3 regions of the Pseudazoarcus sp. NS36 genome follow, and region 3 is predicted to be linked to each of the others. Evidence: predicted binding sites of a transcription regulator. Region 3 holds the regulator's gene; each other region holds the start of a gene.
The links. Region 3 encodes sigma-54, which starts transcription at its own class of promoters, with help from an activator protein. Its sites were predicted from a motif close to TGGCACGCTTNCTGCTNA; they were not measured.
Positions count from the first base shown of each region.

Region 1: glnA (type I glutamate--ammonia ligase) is a predicted target of sigma-54. The motif match lies at 2,976-2,993, and genes of this name have one in related genera.
Region 2: AC6H0R_RS04385 (flagellar hook-length control protein FliK) is a predicted target of sigma-54. The motif match lies at 1,728-1,745, and genes of this name have one in related genera.

Region 1 is NZ_BAAKJA010000006.1:15,218-19,580, reverse strand. It holds gene nadA (quinolinate synthase NadA) at 1-1,081, opposite strand, end outside; gene AC6H0R_RS10375 (rhodanese-like domain-containing protein) at 1,101-1,553, opposite strand; gene AC6H0R_RS10370 (cation diffusion facilitator family transporter) at 1,607-2,785, shown strand; gene glnA (type I glutamate--ammonia ligase) at 3,054-4,363, shown strand, end outside.
Region 2 is NZ_BAAKJA010000002.1:264,693-269,055, forward strand. It holds gene fliI (flagellar protein export ATPase FliI) at 1-1,129, shown strand, start outside; gene fliJ (flagellar export protein FliJ) at 1,215-1,670, shown strand; gene AC6H0R_RS04385 (flagellar hook-length control protein FliK) at 1,781-2,986, shown strand; gene AC6H0R_RS04390 (flagellar basal body-associated FliL family protein) at 3,077-3,631, shown strand; gene fliM (flagellar motor switch protein FliM) at 3,644-4,363, shown strand, end outside.
Region 3 is NZ_BAAKJA010000009.1:71,394-75,756, forward strand. It holds gene recA (recombinase RecA) at 1-58, shown strand, start outside; gene AC6H0R_RS14280 (regulatory protein RecX) at 58-513, shown strand; gene lptB (LPS export ABC transporter ATP-binding protein) at 500-1,222, shown strand; gene AC6H0R_RS14290 (RNA polymerase factor sigma-54) at 1,240-2,682, shown strand; gene hpf (ribosome hibernation-promoting factor, HPF/YfiA family) at 2,709-3,038, shown strand; gene ptsN (PTS IIA-like nitrogen regulatory protein PtsN) at 3,186-3,671, shown strand; gene hprK (HPr(Ser) kinase/phosphatase) at 3,640-4,363, shown strand, end outside.

The sequences.
Region 1 (4,363 bases), on a different contig from region 3:
GATCGAGGGCAAGGCGGGCAAGCTCCGCTTCGTGCTCGGGCACGCTGATACGGTTGACGACGTTTCCGTCCGCAAGGTTCTCCAGCGCCCAGGCCAGATGCTGCGGGTCGATGCGCTGCATGGTCGAGCACATGCACACCGTGGGCGCCATGAACTGCACCATCTTGCCCTCAGGCCGCATCTCCTCAGCCAGGCGGCTGACCAGGTTCAGCTCGGTGCCGACCAACCACTTGGTATTGGCTGGCGCGGCCTGGATGGTGTTGATGATGTATTCGGTGGAACCGACGTGATCCGAGTTGAGGCACACCTCGAGGCTGCTCTCCGGATGCGAGATCACGAAGCCGTCCGGGTGCTGCATGCGCCAGCGGCGGATGTGGCTCTCCTGGAACATCTGGTGCACCGAGCAATGACCCTTCCACAACAGGATCTTCGCCTTGCGAATCTGTTCGTGGGTGAGGCCGCCGTATTCCAGATCAGGGTCCCACACCACCATCTCGTCGGCAGCGATGCCCTTCTTGTGACCGGTCCAGCGCCCCAGGTGCTGGTCCGGAAAGAACAACACCTTCTCGCGCTGCGCGAAGGCCCAGTCGAGAATCTTCGGCGCGTTGGTCGACGTACACACGATGCCGCCGTGCTCGCCGCAGAAGGCCTTCAGGTCAGCCGCGGAGTTGATGTAGGTGACGGGCGTGATGAGCTCATCCGGCGTACCGAGTACCTCCGCCAGCTCACGCCAGCAGCGCTCGACCTTGGCCAGACTGGCCATGTCGGCCATCGAACACCCGGCCGCGAGGTCAGGCAGGATGGCCATCTGCTGCGGCTTCGACAGAATGTCCGCGACTTCGGCCATGAAATGAACGCCGCAGAACACGATGTACTCGGCATCGGTTTGCGAGGCGAGTTTGGCCAGGCGCAGCGAATCGCCGGTGAGGTCGGCGTGGCGATACACATCGGCGCGCTGGTAGTGGTGACACAGCAGCACGGCGCGACTGCCCAGACGGGCGCGCGCGGCGAGGATGCGCTCCTGCGCCTCGTCGTCCTGCAGCTGGTTGAAACGATCAAAGCGGATGATGGCTTGCGTCATGATTTTCCCGGATGCCTGATCAGCCCTGAGTCCAGGGCAAGCCTGCGTGGCGCCAGCCACCGACACGATTGCGCTGGCCGTTGGCGTCGCGATCGCCCTCAAAGCCTTCGAGGATATTGTAGGCTTCGGCATAACCGGACTCGGCGGCCAGCCGTGCTGCCTTGTCCGATCGCCCGCCCGAGCGGCACAGGAACATGACCAGCGCTTCGGAATCCACTTCGCGCTGCAGTTGCTGCGCAAAGACCGGATTGGGAGCGCTGCCCGGATAACTCAGCCACTCGATTTCAACCGCGTCGGGCACGCGCCCTACCCAATCCCACTCCGCCCGCGTACGCACGTCGACGAGTTTCGCGCCCGGCGCATGTTGCAGCACTTCCCAGGCTTCCGTCGGCGTGAGAGCTCCGGCATACGGCAGGCCCAGACGTTCGGCGCGTTCGCGCGCCAGACCGAGGATTTCGTTCAATTTGCCCATGACCGTGATCAGACTAGAATCGAAACCCGCAATTATACGCCGAAGAGCCCACCATGGCCCGTAGCGCCTCCCCCCTGCACCGCACACAGACGCACGAAGGCCAGCGTTCCCGGGGCATTCAGCGCGCAACCCTGGTGGCCATAGGCACCAACATGGCGCTTGCCGTCGGGCAAATCGTGGTCGGTGTATTTGCCAACGCCTTCAGCCTCGTCGCCGACGCTGCGCACACGCTCTCCGACCTGTTCACCGATCTGCTGGTGCTGTTCGCCGGCCGACAGGGGGCCGAGCCGGCCGACGCAGACCATCCCTATGGTCACGGTCGCTTCGAGACCGCTGCAGCGCTGCTGCTTGGCCTGGTGCTGTGCGGCGTTGGGCTGGGCTTCCTGCTCGCATCGGGCAATCGCCTGCAGCACATGGAAGAGGCGCCGGCCCTGCACATGGCCGCGCTGTACATGGCTGTTGCCACACTCTTCGCCAAGGAAGGGCTGTTCCGTTTCACACTGGCCGCAAGCCGCCGCCTGAAGGCCCCGGTGCTTGAAGCCAATGCCTGGCACGCTCGCTCCGACGCAGCATCCTCGCTGGTCGTGGCCGTCGGCATTGGCGGCAGTCTGGCCGGCTACCCATTTCTTGAGCCGCTGGCCGCTGCCCTGGTCGGCTTTCTGATCCTGCGCATCGGTGTGCGGCTGGGCTGGCGCGCCATGCGCGAGCTGATCGACACGGGCCTCCCGGCTGACCAGGTCGCACGCATCCGCAGCACGGTCCGCGCAACGCCGGGCGTCGTCGGCAGTCACGACATGCGCACCCGGCGCATGGCTGACCGCGTGCTGTGCGACACCCACATCATGGTCGATCCCTACATCTCGGTATCCGAAGGCCACCGCATATCGGACAGCGTGCATGCAGCCATCCGCAAAGCCCACCCCGAGGTGCGTGACATCCTCGTACACATCGACCCCGAAGATGACCACCTGCTGCAGAACGCCAGCGCCGGCAAGCTGCCGGACCGCGAGCAGGTCACGCACGTCATCGGCCAGCTCCTGGCCAACGATCAGGCTCAAGCCATCCGGGTGCTGCTGCATTATGTCGGCGGGCGGGTCGAAGCCGAGGTGCTGCTCGATGCCGACAGCGCGATTGACCTGGATACCGATGCACTGAAATGCCGCATCGACGAATGGCTGAAAACGCACCCGGAGTACCGTTCAATCACCTTTTTCGTGCAGCGCGCACCATGATGATGCAAACTATTCCGTGCGATGCATCATCATGGTGCATACGGAGTCCGGCACGGCTCCGGGCTTCATGGATTCGACGCCGCTGGCCGCAAGCGCCATCTTGCGTATCTGCCACAGCAGATTGAGCTTTTGCGAATCCCCGAAACCAACGACATCGGGGACAGCATGACACCGCACTACGCAGGAAATCTGGCACGCAAACTGCTTTGAAGGACGCGGGGAAGTTACAACGCGCCCACCGATTCGCATCTTTTCACCAGGAGTGGATATGAATTCTCAAGAAGTCATGAAGCTGATTCAGGAAAACGAAGTCCGCTTCGTTGACCTCCGTTTCACCGACACCCGCGGCAAGGAACAGCACGTCGGCCTGCCGGTGTCCGCGTTCGAAGAAGAACACTTCGAGCACGGTCACCCGTTCGACGGCTCCTCGATCGCCGGCTGGAAAGGCATCCAGGCTTCGGACATGATCCTGATGCCGGACGCCAGCTCGGCCTACATCGACCCGTTCTATGACGAAACCACGCTGGTGCTGACCTGCGACGTCATCGAGCCGTCCGACGGCAAGGGCTACGACCGCGACCCGCGCTCGATCGCCAAGCGTGCCGAGGCCTATCTGAAGAGCACCGGCATCGGTGACACCGCCTACTTCGGCCCGGAACCCGAATTCTTCATTTTCGACTCGGTCGAGTGGTCGGTCGACATGTCGGGCGTGAGCAGCAAGATCATCTCGGAAGAAGCTGCCTGGTCCACCGCCGACAAGTTCGAAGGCGGCAACACTGGTCACCGTCCGAAGGTCAAGGGCGGTTACTTCCCGGTCCCGCCGGTTGATTCGCTCAACGATATCCGCGCTGCCATGTGCCTGGCGCTCGAGTCGGTCGGCATCCCGGTCGAAGTGCATCACCACGAAGTCGCCAACGCCGGCCAGTGCGAAATCGGCACCAAGTTCAGCACGCTGACCCAGCGCGCCGACTGGACGCAGGCGCTCAAGTACATCGTGCACAACGTGGCCCACCAGTACGGCAAGACCGCCACCTTCATGCCGAAGCCGATCGTTGGCGACAACGGTTCGGGCATGCACGTGCACCAGTCGATCTGGAAAGACGGTCAGAACCTGTTCGCCGGCAACGGCTATGCAGGCCTGAGCGAGACCGCGCTGTACTACATCGGCGGCATCATCAAGCACGCCAAGGCGCTCAACGCCATCACCAACCCGTCGACCAACTCGTACAAGCGCCTCGTGCCGCACTACGAAGCGCCGATCAAGCTGGCCTACTCGGCACGCAACCGTTCTGCTTCGATCCGTATTCCGTACGTCGCTAACCCCAAGGGTCGTCGTATTGAATCGCGCTTCCCGGATCCGGCTGCCAACCCGTACCTGTGCTTCGCCGCGCTGATGATGGCCGGCCTGGACGGCATCCAGAACAAGATCCACCCGGGCGATCCGGCCGACAAGAACCTGTACGACCTGCCGCCGGAAGAAGACGCACAGATCCCGACCGTGTGCTTCAGCCTGGATCAGGCGCTGGCCGAACTGGACAAGGACCGCGAGTTCCTGACCCGTGGCGGCGTGTTCTCCAA
Region 2 (4,363 bases), on a different contig from region 3:
CGAGGTCGGGCCACCGCCGGTTTCGCTGACCGGCAATTCACCGGTGCATCGCCGCAACGCAGATCGCGCCAAGCGGCTGCCGGTGGGCAACGGCTTGCTCGGCCGCGTCGTCGACGGCGCCGGCCGGCCGCTGGACGGCCTCGGCGCCATTGCTGCCGACACCACCCGTTCGCTGCAGGGTCGCTCATACAACCCGCTGTCGCGCGCGCCGATCCGCAACGTGCTGGATGTCGGCATCCGCGCCATCAACTCGCTGCTCACCGTCGGCCGCGGCCAGCGTATCGGCCTGTTCGCCGGCTCTGGCGTCGGCAAGTCGGTACTGATCGGCATGATGGCGCGCTACACGGTGGCCGACGTGATCGTGGTCGGCCTGATCGGCGAACGCGGCCGCGAGGTCAAGGAATTCATCGAGGAAAACCTCGGCAAGAAAGGGCTGGCGCGCTCGGTGGTGGTTGCTGCCCCGGCCGACACGAGCCCGCTGATGCGGCTGCAGGGTGCGGCCTACGCCACCTCGATTGCCGAACACTTCCGCGATCAGGGCAAGCAGGTTCTGCTGATCATGGATTCACTCACGCGCTACGCCATGGCCCAGCGCGAAATCGCGCTGGCAGTAGGCGAGCCTCCGGTCACGCGCGGCTACCCGCCAAGCGTGTTTGCACGCCTGCCGGCGCTGGTCGAGCGCGCCGGCAACGGCTCGGAGGGCGGCGGTTCGATCACGGCCTTCTACACCGTGCTAGCCGAAGGCGACGATCAGCAGGACCCGATTGCGGACTCCGCACGCGCGATTCTCGACGGTCACATCGTGCTGTCGCGCTCGCTGGCCGATCAGGGCCACTACCCGGCCATCGATATCGAGCAATCCATCTCGCGCGTGATGCATAACCTCGTGCCTGATTCGCACATGGCACGCGTACGCCGCTTCAAACAGCTGTTCGCGCGCTATCAGCGCTCGCACGACCTGATCGCGGTCGGCGCCTACCAGCCCGGCGCCGATCCGACGCTGGACCAGGCCGTGGCGATGTACCCCGGACTGGAAGCCTATCTGCAGCAACGTATCGACGAGCAGGACAGCTTCAAGAGCGCCGGCGACCGCCTCACCGCCCTGTTCCCGGAACTCGCCGGGGTGTAAGGACCGGCGATGGCACATTGCCAGCGCGCGGATTAGACTGACTCGTAGCCGACGACTTTCAACGCTGGCGCACTGATTGCACCTCATGTCCCGACCCTTCGTACTCCAACCCCTGCTGGATCAATCGCGCAGCCACCTCGAGACCGCTACCGGCGAGCTCGGGAAACTGATCGCGCATGAACAGGAGGGCTCGCGCAAGCTCGAGCTGCTGCAGGAGTACCGCAGCGAATACATCGAACGCTTCCGCAATGCCGTCAGCGACGGACTCGGCGTGGAAACGCTGCGCAACTACGGCGCCTTCATGGCACGCATCGACGAAGCCATCGACATCCAGCGCAGCCTGCTCGACCAGTCCCAACGCCGCACCACGGCCGGCAAGGAGGCCTGGGTCAACCAGCGCAACCGCCTGAAGGCCTTCGACACCCTGCACGAGCGTCACCTCGAACGCGAACAGCAGCAGTTCAACAAGCTTGAACAACGCGCTTCGGATGAACACACCACCAACCGCTACGCACGGCGCGAACCGTCCGACGATCAATGACCGCGTAATGCGGGCATCCGCCCGCAGCAGGCGCGATCGCAGCACACACTCCCGAACTGGCACGCCGATTGCTCTATCCGGTTGAACGAATCAACCAGGAAGCAGAGCACATGGCACACACTTCCATTCATGCCGGGGCCACCAGGCCCGATCTGAACCCGGCGGCGCTATTCCAGGCCACGCCGAATCCGGAGCCTTCGGGCAATGCCAGTTTTGAGGCAACGCTCGACCGCGTCCGCGAACCGGAACGCCAGGAACCCGCCCGATCCGCGCAGCCACGCCAGAACGAGCGCAGCAGCGAGTCGGCCCGACCGCAGGAAGGCCGGCAGCAGAACGCTGAGCAGCCGCAGGAAACGACGGCCGAGCGTCCGGCCGAAACCGCGCCGAACCGCGAGGCCGAAGCTACCGCAAAGAGCGATGCGCCGGCCGAACAAGGCGGCAAGCAAGCGGCCACCGAAGAGGAAACCCCTGCCGCCGTACCGGCAGAGATTGCCGCCATCCTTGCCGCACTTGCCGTGGCCACCGGCCGCAGCGCCGCGCGGATCGACGGCGACGCCCCTGCTGTCACGGTCGGCCCGCTGACGGCCGACGCCGGCAAAGGCAAGGGCGGCAACGCGGCACACGGCAACACACCCCAGTTCAGCCTGCCCGGCACCTCCGGCAAGGACAGCGGGGAACTGCCGATTGCCGTATCCAGCCGCGACAACACCATTCAGCAAGCCGTGACCCTGGCCACCCAGTCCGCCCCGGGCCGCAGTTTTGCCGATCAGGTGCTGGCCGGCTTGCGCGGTGAAGCCAGCCCCGGACTACAGGGCGCCGGCCTGCCCTTTGCCGCGCGCGGCGAAGCGAGCCAGCAGATTCAGCAACTGACCCAATTGCAGGTCACCACCCCGGCGAACCAGCGCGGCTGGGCCACCGAGATCGGCAATCAGGTGTCGTGGATGCTCGGTCGAAACGAGAGCAAGGCGGAACTCGTGCTGACTCCGCCAAGTCTCGGTAAACTCGGTGTTTCGATCCAGGTGAATGGCGAACAGACCACTGCCCACTTCGTCGCGGCCACGCAAGCCGCCCGCGACGCGCTCGAACAGGCCATGCCCCGCCTGCGTGAAGTTTTGCAGCAGGCCGGCATCAACCTCGGCCAGACCAATGTCAGCACTTCGGGAGACCAGCGTGCGCATGACGGCGGCGGCAACGAGCAACGTGGCGGCTGGGGCCGGCATGCCGGTGGTGAAGCCGGCACGTCCGGGGTAGCCGCTGCACCGGCAACGAGTTCGTGGGTAAGGAGCGGCAACGGTGTCATCGACACCTTTGCCTGAAGCGCGAATTGAAGCCGACCACACCTTTTATTCGGGCGTTTCAGCCATCCGGGATCGAGCATAATCATCGAGAATCGACCGGAGAACTGAATGGCCACCGCAAAACCGCCCGAAATGGAAAGCATGCAGAACGAAGAGCCTGCTGCACGCTCCTCAGGCCTGGGCAGCAAGCTCAAGCGTCTGATCCTGATCGTCGTCGTATTGGCGCTGATCGGCGGTGGCGTGGTGGTGTGGTTGCTGCTGCAGAAGAAAAACGAGCTCAGCTCGGGTGAAGAGGGAGCCGAACCAGTGCAGGCCGCCCAAACCGTTGATCTTTCCCGCCCGCCGGTCTTCGTGCCGCTGGATGCCTTCGTGGTGAATCTCCAGCCTGAAGGCGGCGAACGCTATCTGCAGGTGATCATGGCCGTGCGGGTCGACAGTGCCAAGACGGGCGACGCGCTGAAGAACTTCATGCCCGAGATCCGTCACCGCATCAATCTGCGCCTGACCGGCAAGCTGCCCTCCGAGATCAGTACGCCGCAGGGCCAGGAAGTGCTGGCCACCGAGATCGCTTCCGACATCAATGGCGTCCTCGGGTCTGCGCTCCCGGGCGGGGCCAATGCCCCCGTGCATTCCGTGCTGTTCAACTCCTTCATCATCCAGTAAGGAGCGCCCTGCATGTCCGACTTTCTCTCCCAGGATGAAGTAGATGCCCTGCTCCGCGGCGTCACGGGGGAGCCGGACGAGCAGGAGGCTGCCGAAGGCGAGGAAGGCGGTGTCCGCCCCTACAACATCGCCACGCAGGAGCGCATCGTCCGCGGCCGCATGCCGACGATGGAGCTCATCAACGAGCGCTTCGCCCGCTACCTGCGCATTGGCCTGTTCAACTACATGCACCGCAGCGCCGAGATTTCGGTAGGGCCGATCAAGGTCCAGAAATACAGCGAGTTCGTGCGCAACCTGGTGGTACCAACCAACCTGAACCTGATTCAGGTCAAGCCGCTGCGCGGCACCGGGCTGATCGTGTTCGACCCCAATCTGGTGTTTCTGGTGGTCGACAACCTGTTCGGCGGCGACGGGCGCTTTCACACCCGCGTCGAAGGGCGTGACTTCACGCCGACCGAACAACGCATCATCCAGGGCATGCTCGACGTGGTGTTCACCGAGTACGCCCGCGCCTGGGCGCCGGTGTACAAGATCGAGCTGGAATACGTGCGCTCGGAGATGAACTCGCAGTTCGCGAACATCGCCACACCGTCGGAAATCGTCATCGCGACCACATTTACCCTTGAGTTTGGCGGTGCACAGGCCGAAATGCATATGTGCAAACCGTACTCGATGGTCGAGCCCATCCGCGACGTGCTGTATTCGACGATGCAGAGCGACCACCTGACGCAG
Region 3 (4,363 bases):
CGCGCTCGGCATGAAGGAAATGGCGACGGTCGAGGCCTCCCCCGCAACGGAAGCCTGATGACGGAAGCGGCGGACCGGCTGCGTCAGAAAGCCCTCCGCCTGCTTGCGATGCGCGATCATTCGCGCGCCGAGCTCGAACGCAAGCTGGCCGCGCTCGGCACCCCCGAGGAAGTACACGCCACGCTTGATCGCATGGCCGAACTGGGCCTGCAGTCAGACCAGCGCTTCGCCGAAATGTGGGTGCGGAGCAAAGCCGGGCGTTTCGGCACGGCACGGCTCAAGATGGAACTGGCACGGCGGGGTGTGGACGCCGATACGGTGGCCGAAGCTCTGACCCACGGCGAGCTGGACGGCGACATGGAGCGCGCTCGCGCAGTATGGGTTGCGAAGTTCGGCAGCGTCGCCGCAGACCGCAGGGAATGGGCGCGTCAGGCGCGGTTCCTGCAGAGCCGCGGATTTTCCAGTGAAGTAATCACAAGGTTGCTCAAAGAGGTTCCGAATGAGTCTTCTTGAAGTGTCGGGGCTGCGCAAAAGCTACAAATCGCGCGAAGTCGTGCGCGATGTCAGCCTGGAAGTCGGGGCTGGCGAAGTCGTCGGCCTGCTGGGCCCGAACGGCGCCGGCAAGACCACCTGCTTCTACATGATCGTCGGCCTGGTGAGCTGTGATGCCGGCAGCATCCGGCTCGACGGCAACGACCTGACACACGACCCGATCCACACCCGCGCGCGCATGGGCATGTCTTACCTGCCGCAGGAAATGAGCGTGTTCCGCCGCCTCAGCGTGGCCGACAACGTACGGGCCGTGCTCGAGTTGCAGGGGCTGGAGCGCGCCGCAATCGACCTTCGGCTGGGCGAGCTGCTCGAAGAGCTCGGCATCTCCCACCTGGCCGACAACATGGCCGTCTCGCTGTCGGGCGGCGAGCGCCGACGCTGCGAGATTGCCCGCGCCTTGGCCACCAGTCCGCGGCTGATCCTGCTCGACGAACCCTTTGCCGGCGTCGACCCAATTGCCGTGCTCGACATCCAGAAAATCATCCGTTACCTCAAGGAACGCGGCATCGGCGTGCTGATCACCGACCACAACGTGCGCGAGACGCTGGGCATCTGCGACCACGCCTACATCCTCAGCGACGGCACGGTGCTCGCGGGCGGCAAGCCCGAAGAGATCATCGACGACGAGCGCGTGCGTCAGGTCTATCTCGGGGAGCATTTCCGGCTGTAAATGCTGCCGGCAGCAAGATGAAGCAATCCCTCCAGCTCAAGCTCTCTCAGTCCCTCACGCTGACACCGCAGTTGCAGCAGTCAATCAAGCTGCTGCAACTGTCGACGATCGAGCTGAATCAGGAGATCGAACGCTTCCTCGCCGACAATCCGCTGCTCGAACGCGAAGACGGCGACGAGACGCCACCGCCTCCGCCGCGCGGCGAAGTCTCCGGCGAAACCACGACCAGCGCCGACACCCCGCAGGAAGCGGCCGAGCGAGACGCCCCCGAAACCGACAGCTCGCCGATGGATTTCGCCGAAGCCTCGGGCGACTGGGGCAGCGGCGGCTCGCGCAGCCGTGACGACGAGGACGACCGCGACTACCAGGACATCCAGGCCGCCTCGATCAGCCTGCGCGACCACCTCAACAGCCAGATCAGCCTGTCGCCGATGAGTGACCGCGACCGCCTGCTGGCACGCTTCATCATCGAGGCGCTGGACGACGACGGTTACCTGCACCAGTCGCTGGAAGAGCTCATCGAAGTCATCCCCGAAGACTTCGAGATCGAACTCGACGACCTGCAGATTGCCTTGAATCAGGTGCAGAGCCTGGAGCCGGCCGGCATCGCGGCGCGCACGCCGTCCGAATGTCTGGCGCTTCAACTGCGCGCGCTGCCGGCCAGCGCAACGCGCGACCTTGCCCTGATCATCGTGCGCGAACACCTCGAATTGCTGGCCGAGCGCAACTTCGTGCGCATCCGCCGCGCCACCGGCTGCAGCGAGGACGCACTGCGCGAGGCGCAGGCACTGATCTGCAGCCTCAACCCGCATCCCGGCCTGCAGTACGGCGCCGACGACACCGGCTACATCGTGCCCGACGTGGTGGTGCGCAAGCTGCGCAACCGATGGGTCGCCAGTCTCAACGGCGAAGCCATGCCGAAACTGCGCGTAAATCAGCTCTACGCCAGCATCCTGCAACAAAACCGCGGATCGGCCGGCGCACTGGCGGGACAGCTGCAGGAAGCGCGCTGGCTGATCAAGAACGTGCAGCAGCGCTTCGACACCATCCTGCGCGTATCGCAGGCAATCGTTGACCAGCAGCGCCAGTTCTTTGAATATGGAGACGTGGCAATGCGGCCGCTGACCCTGCGAGAGATCGCGGACGAGCTCGAACTGCACGAGTCGACCATCTCGCGGGTGACCACGCAGAAGTACATGTCCACGCCACGCGGCGTGTTCGAACTGAAATACTTCTTCGGCAGCCATGTTTCCACGGATACCGGCGGAGCTGCATCGTCGACCGCGATACGCGCCCTGATCCGCCAGCTGGTCGAGGCCGAGGACAAGAAGAAACCCCTCTCCGATTCGCGCATCACGGATCTGCTCGGGCAACAGGGCATCGTCGTTGCCCGCCGTACGATCGCCAAGTACCGCGAATCGCTGAACATTCCACCCGTCAGTCAACGAAAGTCGATCTGACCCCACTCACGACGCGAGGAGCGATCATGAATCTGAACATCACCGGACATCACGTTGAAGTCACCCCGGCCATCCGCGACCACGTCACGGGCAAGATCGATCGCGTCATCCGGCACTTCGACAACGTCACCAGCATCAACGTCATCCTCTCCGTCGAGAAGCTGGTACAGAAGGCCGAGGTCACGCTGCACGTCCGCGGCAAAGACCTTTTCGTCGAAGCCGAGGACGCCGACCTGTACGCCGCCATCGATGCCATGGCCGACAAACTCGACCGTCAGGTCATCAAGCACAAGCAGAAAGTGCAGGATCACGGCCACGATGCACTCAAGCATCAGGCCGCTGCCGAAGAGGAATAATCCCTCGCTGCAGCGCACAATAGTTCCTGTACTTACCGCGGGGAGTGTTTATAATCGCGCCCTTCATCCGGTGCCCGGCGCACTCCCCGCAACCCAGCCCATCCGCGCGCTCCGCATCCTGTGCGGCGACCCGCGGCAAGTCCTGAAATGAGTCTGATCGCCGAACTTCTCCCCACCGAAAACGTCGTCATCGACCTCGAAGCGAGCAGCAAGAAGCGCGTATTCGAACAGGCCGGCCTGTTGTTCGAGAACAACCAGGGCATTGGCCGCAGCGACGTGTTCGACAGCCTGTTTGCGCGCGAACGCCTCGGTTCCACCGGCCTCGGCCAGGGCATCGCGATTCCGCACGGACGTATCAAGGGCCTGAAGAAAGCCGCTGGTGCCTTCATCCGCCTGTCCGAGCCCGTCCAGTTCGACGCTCCGGACAGCCGCCCGGTGGGCATGCTGTTTGTGCTGCTGGTGCCCGAGCAGGCCAACGAGCAACACCTGCAACTGTTGTCCGAACTGGCGCAGATGTTCAGTGACGCCGGTTTCCGCGACCAGCTGCAGGACGCGTCCGACAGCGCCACCATCCACGCACTGTTCACCGGCTGGGAACCGCATGCGGCAGATCAGCGTCGCGCAGCTGTTTGAGGCCCAGGGCGAGGCGCTTCAACTCTCCCACGCCACCGGCGCGCTGGATCGGCCGGTCGCGGTCACCGAACCCGGCAGCTGGGCTGCCGATCTGGTCGGCCATCTCAATCTGATTCACCCCGAACGGCTGCAGGTCATCGGCAGCGCCGAGCAGGCCTGGGCGCGAAAACAGCCTCTCGATCGCATCACGCAGCACTTCCAGGACGTCTTCGCGGCACGCCCGCCGGCAGTTGTTGTGGCCGATGGCTGCGAACTGCCCGCGCTCGTTCGCGACCTGTGCCGCACCCACGATGTCGCCCTCTTCACCACCCCGGAACCGTCCGTGCGCGTCATCGACGTGCTGCGCAGTCACATCGCACGCGAGCTGGCCGAGCGGGTGTCACTGCATGGCGTGTTCATGGACGTGCTGGGCATCGGCGTGTTGATCACAGGCGACTCCGGCACCGGCAAATCGGAGCTCGCACTGGAGCTGATCTCGCGCGGTCACGGCCTGGTTGCCGACGACATCACCGAGTTTTCGCGCATTGCCCCGTCGGTACTCGAAGGCCGCTGCCCGGAGCTGCTGCAGGACTTTCTCGAAGTGCGCGGGCTGGGCATTCTCAACATCCGCACCATCTTCGGCGAGACCGCCGCCCGTCGCAGAATGCGCCTGCGTCTGATCGTGCATCTGGAGCGGCGCGTCACGGGGCACG